2 linked regions of the Novipirellula artificiosorum genome follow. The protein of the gene in region 1 interacts with the protein of each later gene in a pairwise test. Links are inferred from orthologs where the notes say so. Each region holds a gene or a part of one and is shown on either strand. Other genes may lie near its edges.

Region 1 (3,368 bases):
TGGACGACCGCCAGCAGGATTTTTTCAAGTAGTTTCCTGGACTGGTACCATTGGCGTATCGTCGCGAGCGAATCGCTGCCAATGATCAAGTAGAAATCGTCGATGGGGAATTCGGATTGCAGCTGAACAACCGTGTCAACCGTATAGCTGACATCGCCTCGTCTGACTTCACGATCATCGATAACGTGTTTCTCACTTCCCGAAATCGCGAGCCGCAGCATTTCCAGTCGATCCTGGTCTGACGCGACGGGCCCGTTAGGTTTGAGGGGCGACAAGGCCGCGGGAATCCAACGGACTTGATCAAGCCCGAGCGATTCGATTGCCGATTCCGCAATCCACAAATGTCCTAAATGCACCGGATCAAACGATCCGCCAAACAGCCCAATTCTCATCAATGCCTGTCCCTAGCCTCGTCGCCGTAGAAGTCACGAATTTCTTAGCCATTGTAACAACAGAAAGTTTTGCCGTTCACTCGCCCACGGGGCGCACGATTTCACAAAAAGTCCGACGTCTTTTTCTGGCGATTGACCAGACTTGTCACGGGGACGGCAAAAAATAGAGCGACACCCCCCATTTCTCTCTATCGCGGATCATCCGGTATGCTAACAACGACCTGTCTCAATCTTAGCCTGCCAATTCTCGGCAATCGGACCATGGCCAACTTGGATCCTCCACAAAATCCCCTTCCGAATGACGATCTAAATCGTCATGACGATCCCTTATCGATTCCGGAGCCCCGGAAGTCTCAACAAGCGGAATTGTTCGAGACCGAACCGCCCCCTTGGGAATTGACGGTCCAGGATGACGTGGCGACGGCCAAAATCGTCTTCAGCGAAGCCCCATTTGGGCCGTACGACTATCGGATCCCCGACGAAGACCGCGATCGGGTGAAGCCAGGCATGCGGGTCCGCGTGCCACTCGGCCGGCGTCGCCAGCCGATGACCGGATGGTGCATCGAAACCCATCTCGGCCAAGTCCAACGCAGTGGCAAACTGCGGGACATCGTCGAGATTCTCGACGAGGAACCCCTTTGCGACGCTCACCTCGTTCGGCTCGTGTCTTGGATCAGCCACTATTACCAAACGCCGATGGGCCAGGTTTTCGACACACTGATCCCTTCGAGTGTTCGCGCCAACGCGGGGACTCGCGAGCGAACGTATCTGACGCCGTGCACGGGCAAATCGGATGAAAAAGCCATCGACTCCCTGCCGAAAAAGCAGCAAGTCGCCTTGCGATTCTTGATCGCTGCTGGCCGCCCAATGACGGCGTCGGAATTGATGGTGCATGCCGAATGCACGCGAGGACCGATCAGCGCACTGCAATCCAAAGGTTTTTTGGAGGTTGCGGTTCGCCGGGAAATGACCACGGGCATGCCGATGCGATGGGCCCAAGGAGACGGTGAAGAACAACAAACACACGTCCTTAGCAGCGAACAAACCACAGCGCTCCAACGCATCGATGCGGCGATCGATTCCGGAAAAGGCAAGACGCTCCTGCTGCACGGAGTGACGGGCAGTGGGAAGACGGAGGTCTACATCAAAGCGATTGAGCACGTGGTTCGGTTCGGCCGCGGTGCGATCGTGATGGTTCCCGAAATCAGTTTGACCCCACAAACTCGAGGTCGGTTTGAGCGGCGATTCGATAGCGTCGCGGTCTTGCACAGCCAAATGACGCCGGCCGAACGCCATTTTCAGTGGCAACGAATCCGCCGTGGCGAGGTGCAAGTGGTGGTTGGCCCCCGCAGCGCCGTGTTCGCCCCCCTGCCCCGCCTCGGTTTGATCGTGATCGATGAAGAACATGACGCCTCGTTCAAACAGGACACGCAGCCTCGATATCACGCTCGCAAAGTCGCTCACGCTCGCGCGATGTCTCTTGGTGTTCCACTGATCCTCGGTAGCGCTACCCCTTCGATGGAATCATGGCATGCGACCGCGACCGGTCACGCCGAATTGATCACCATGAACGATCGAATCAACCAGCGTCCGATGCCAAACGTGGAATTGGTCGATTTGCGTGTACGCGACGACCGGACGCGAGGAGCAATCAGCCGACAACTGCATCAAGCGGTCCAGGAAACGCTGACCGAAAACGGACAAGTGATCCTGCTGCTCAATCGACGTGGATTTGCAACCACGATCCAATGCCCCTCGTGTGGACATGTCGTGGCTTGTCCCGATTGTGACATGCCGTTGACCCACCATCGTGACGGAGGGAAAGCCGTTTGCCACTACTGTGACTACACGATCGCGACGCCACCATGGTGTCCGGCATGCCGATACGATGGCATTCGTTACGGAGGACTGGGTACGCAAAAATTGGAAGTCGAAGTGAAAGCTCGATTTCCTAATGCCAAGGTCGCTCGCATGGACAGCGACACGATGCGTCGTCCCGGAAGTCATCAACGCGTGCTTTCGTCCTTTCGCAGCGGCGAGCTGAACATTTTGCTCGGCACTCAAATGATCGCGAAAGGATTGGATTTTCCTAATGTGCTACTGGTTGGCGTGATCAATGCGGACTCCGCATTGCACTTCCCTGATTTCCGAGCCGCGGAACGAACCTTCCAACTTGTCACGCAAGTTGCTGGCCGTACCGGCCGTGGCGACCGCGGGGGACGTGTCGTCGTACAAACCTTTTCACCAGAGCATCCCGCGATTCAAGCAGCATCCCGGCATGACTACTTGCAGTTCGCCAACGACGAGATGGTCAATCGCAGAAAGTTTAACTACCCACCCCTCGGCAGCGTCGCGCGGATCATCATCCGTGGTATCGTCGAAGAAGTCACCGAAGCCGTCGCCGAGCAGCTACTGAGTCGGCTCGAAGCGGCGCGACTCGCATTGGGAGTGGAAGTCCGCCTGCTCGGGCCCGCACCGCCGCCGATCTCAAAGCTTCGCGGAAAGTATCGCTTTCATATCCTTCTGCAAGCCACCGAAGCTGCGATTCTGGGGAACACGATCCGGCGGGCGACCGATTCTTTCACGATCCCCGATAAAGATGACGTCCAGTACGTTGTCGACATTGATCCGATGGATATGCTGTAGCTTCCAGTACCAACTTGGCACTGCGACTCACGAAGACACGATTCAAGAACACTTCCCTGGCAACTCAGTCACCGTGCTGCGAGTCAAAACGTAGCCCCTCGATGTCGAGATACTTGACCGCGCCTGGGACAAACATCGGATCGTCGTGTGAACGGATCGATTCAAAACGGAATCCCTCGACATCGACGGTGACTTTTCCGAGGACAACATCACCCGATTGACTCGCCGCCGCCATCGCCAAAGGGCCAGCCGTACGCCCAAGTCCGATGAGCGTGATTTTGTTGGCCGGGACGATGCCTTGCGCGTACCGGATCATCGACAAGAGATCAT
Region 2 (3,102 bases), on another replicon or contig:
CGCGAGTGGTCAAAGTGTGCGAAAGGCAGTGGATTTTTTTAAGCTGGCACCAGAAGAAATCGTTGTCATTTGCGACGATTTGAACCTTCCTTGTGGGCGACTGCGGTTGCGGCCGTCAGGGTCCGCAGGAGGCCAGAAGGGGTTGGCGGATATTGTCCGGCATCTCGGTACCGAGTCGTTTCCGCGACTGCGAATCGGGATTGATCGACCGCCCGAAGGTTGGCAAGCGGTTGATTACGTGTTGGGCAAGTTCAACAAGGATGAAAAGGAAACGATCGAAGCGGCGACCACGCGAGCGGCTTATGCGGCAATCGAATGGGGGATTCTCGGTGTGACACCGGCGATGACCAAATTCAATGCTCCGGCTGAGTGAGTGAAGCGGTCGTGCCGATTCGACCCGTTGGAATGGAAGCGAAGCATTTTTAAAAGCGTACTATGGCAGAAGCGGAGAGGTCGAATCCCGACCTTGCTTCGTGATCGAGATTTAGACCGTAAAGAGACGAACGAACCGTGGCGAAAAACACTTACGAAACGCTATTCATCCTCGATAGCAATCACTACGCTCGCGATCCCGGCGGCGTCAGCAAGCAATTGGAACAGATCGTGACCGAAAACGGGGGTACCGTTTTGGTGAATCGCGTTTGGATGGAGCAGAAACTTGCTTATCCCATCGACGGGCATCAAAAGGGGACCTATTGGTTGACGTATTATGAAGCCGAAGGTGACAGCTTGGTTAAAATGGCTCGCGCCTTTACCTTGTGCGAACCGGTGGTCCGAGAGTTGACGTTGAAATTGGATCCGCGATTGGTCGAACCGATGTTGGCCAATGCTCGGGGGCAATCGTTTAGCCCGTCTTTGACATCTTCGAGCGACGAAGGTTCGGAGGATGCGGAGGATGGCGATGACTCGGACGGGGCGGATGCCTCGAGAGACGACGCGGTTGCCTCGCGGTAGTCGGCGGTCACTCGTTTCAGATCTCACGAACTGCTTCTCGCAAACTCGATCGGGAGGAAGCCATGGCAAGTTATAACCGAGTCATCTTGGTCGGCAATTTGACTCGCGATATCGAATTACGCTACACCCCGGGTGGAATGGCGGTTACCGATATTGGTTTAGCCGTCAATGATCGCCGTAAATCGTCGACCACTGGCGAGTGGGTTGAGGAGACGACCTTTGTCGATGTCACATTGTGGGGGCGGACGGCCGAAGTTGCCAGCGAGTATTTGAGCAAGGGCTCGCCACTTTTGGTGGAAGGTCGACTGAAGTACGACACATGGGAGTCAGACGGCCAAAAACGAAGCAAGCTCCGCGTCGTCGGAGAACGGATGCAGATGCTTGGAAGCCCAGGGGTGGGCAGCAGTAGTGGTGGTGGTGGGACGACGCGAACACGTTCGACGCCGAACCCCGCTGCACAGGAAGTTCATTATGATTCGGGCGAGCAGCATCCCGCCGAACATCGCGATCCCCCGGGAACGCGCGAGGCGCAGCCGACCGGAAACGGTCCTGGCTACGACGACCCCAATATTCCTTTTTAAGACACATTTGTTTAAGACATATCTGAATCACTCGAGTTTTTTCTCATGCCAAAAGCGAAAACACAAAGCGGCCGAAAATACAAACGGCCCTACAAGCGTTTGCCCAAGGGACCCAACGGCGGCGTTCAATTGCTACTGATCCACAACGTCGAAAATCTTGGCAAGCAAGGAGACATCGTTGAAGTCCGTTCGGGCTATGCGTTGAACTACTTGATGCCGCAAGGTTTGGCGACGATTGCAACCGATCACCATGCACGAATGGTTGATAAGCATCGTGAAAAGTTGCGCGAAATCGAACTCGAAAAGCTGAAGAGCTATCGTGATTTGGCCGACGAATTGGGCAAGCAATCGATCACGATTGAGGCGAACGCCAACGACGAAGGACACCTGTATGGCAGTGTCGGTGCTCATGAGATCGTCGATGCACTCAAAGGCGCGGGCTTTACGCTTGCCCAAGACCAGATTCGCCTCGATGGCCCGCTGAAAGAACTTGGACTGTATACCGTCAAGATTCACTTGCATGGTGAAGTCGACGCCAGTTTGAAGGTATGGGTCGTGCCGACCGTTGTTGCCGAAGGCGGCGAGTCGTAAGAGAATCTGCTGAGCGAGCAGCGGTCCGTGGCAAACTCCGCCGGGCAGGGTCCGGCCGGGGCAAGCCAACCGCAAATCGCTCGATCGGGGCTGTGGCGGAACTGGCAGACGCGCTGGATTTAGGATCCAGTTCCTTTATCGGAGTGCAGGTTCGATTCCTGTCAGCCCTATTTGTCTATTGTGGATGCCGAGGGGCACCCTCAAGCTCAGTGTTTTGGGATGGATGCTTCACCCTGTCTCCAGCGTGTGCGCTGCGTTGACACCGAGCGGGACAATGCTTAGGAAATTGCGCTTCCAACCGTCGCGGTCATTGACCCAAACGGCTTTTGTAAATACAGTTTGTCCCTAAAAGACAACGTTTTTTCACGCTGGCCAAAGCGGGCCCTCCTTCAGGGTCGATGCGGGGATCGTTCGAGTGACTCGATCGAATGGAGCGATTGCTCCCTTATCCTGACATTAAATCGTGATTGACCATCTAGACCCCACCCTCGACGGTTTTGAAACCGTAGATACAAACGAGATTAAACAGAGAATTTGAAATGGCAAAAAGAGCTCCATCCGTTAGCAAAATGGTCTATTACTTCGGCAAATCGAAAACCGAAGGCAGAGGGAAAGCGAAAGCACTTCTTGGCGGTAAGGGTTTGAATCTTGCGGAAATGACTTCGATCGGGTTGCCAGTTCCTCCCGGCTTCACGATCACGACCGAAGTTTGTGACGCTTACTATAAGTCCGGTGAGAAGTTGCCGGCTGGAATGATGGATGAAGTGAACAATGCCGTGCGGACGCTTGAAAAAGAGCTAGGCAAGAAGTTCGGTGATGATGCTAACCCGTTGCTTGTCAGCGTCCGCAGTGGTGCGGCTGTCAGTATGCCGGGGATGATGAACACGATCTTAAATCTTGGGCTCAACGATGCGGCCACCGAAGGGCTTGCCAAGGCCACCAAGAACGAACGGTTTGCTTTCGATGCTTATCGCCG

Evidence for each region.
Region 2: the proteins of priA (region 1) and ssb interact in binary tests that used the Escherichia coli proteins (3 or more experiments, as listed by UniProt). The link is inferred for Novipirellula artificiosorum from one-to-one orthologs.

Annotation. Positions count from the first base shown.
Region 1 is NZ_SJPV01000001.1:842,425-845,792, forward strand. The notes cover bases 278-3,318. They hold priA (replication restart helicase PriA), read left to right. Parts: upstream 278-599; coding sequence 600-3,038; downstream 3,039-3,318. Other genes in these bases: nadD (nicotinate (nicotinamide) nucleotide adenylyltransferase), read right to left, coding at 278-392; Poly41_RS02965 (acetylxylan esterase), read right to left, coding at 3,103-3,318. Also shown: more of nadD, read right to left, coding at 1-277; more of Poly41_RS02965, read right to left, coding at 3,319-3,368.
Region 2 is NZ_SJPV01000009.1:140,047-143,148, reverse strand. Bases 1-2,775 are described here. They hold ssb (single-stranded DNA-binding protein), read left to right. Parts: upstream 1-1,016; coding sequence 1,017-1,535; downstream 1,536-2,775. Other genes in these bases: ppdK (pyruvate, phosphate dikinase), read left to right, coding at 2,666-2,775; rplI (50S ribosomal protein L9), read left to right, coding at 1,581-2,126; rpsF (30S ribosomal protein S6), read left to right, coding at 511-954; pth (aminoacyl-tRNA hydrolase), read left to right, coding at 1-373. Outside these bases: more of ppdK, read left to right, coding at 2,776-3,102. UniProt on the Escherichia coli protein: Plays an important role in DNA replication, recombination and repair. Binds to ssDNA and to an array of partner proteins to recruit them to their sites of action during DNA metabolism. Acts as a sliding platform that migrates on DNA via reptation.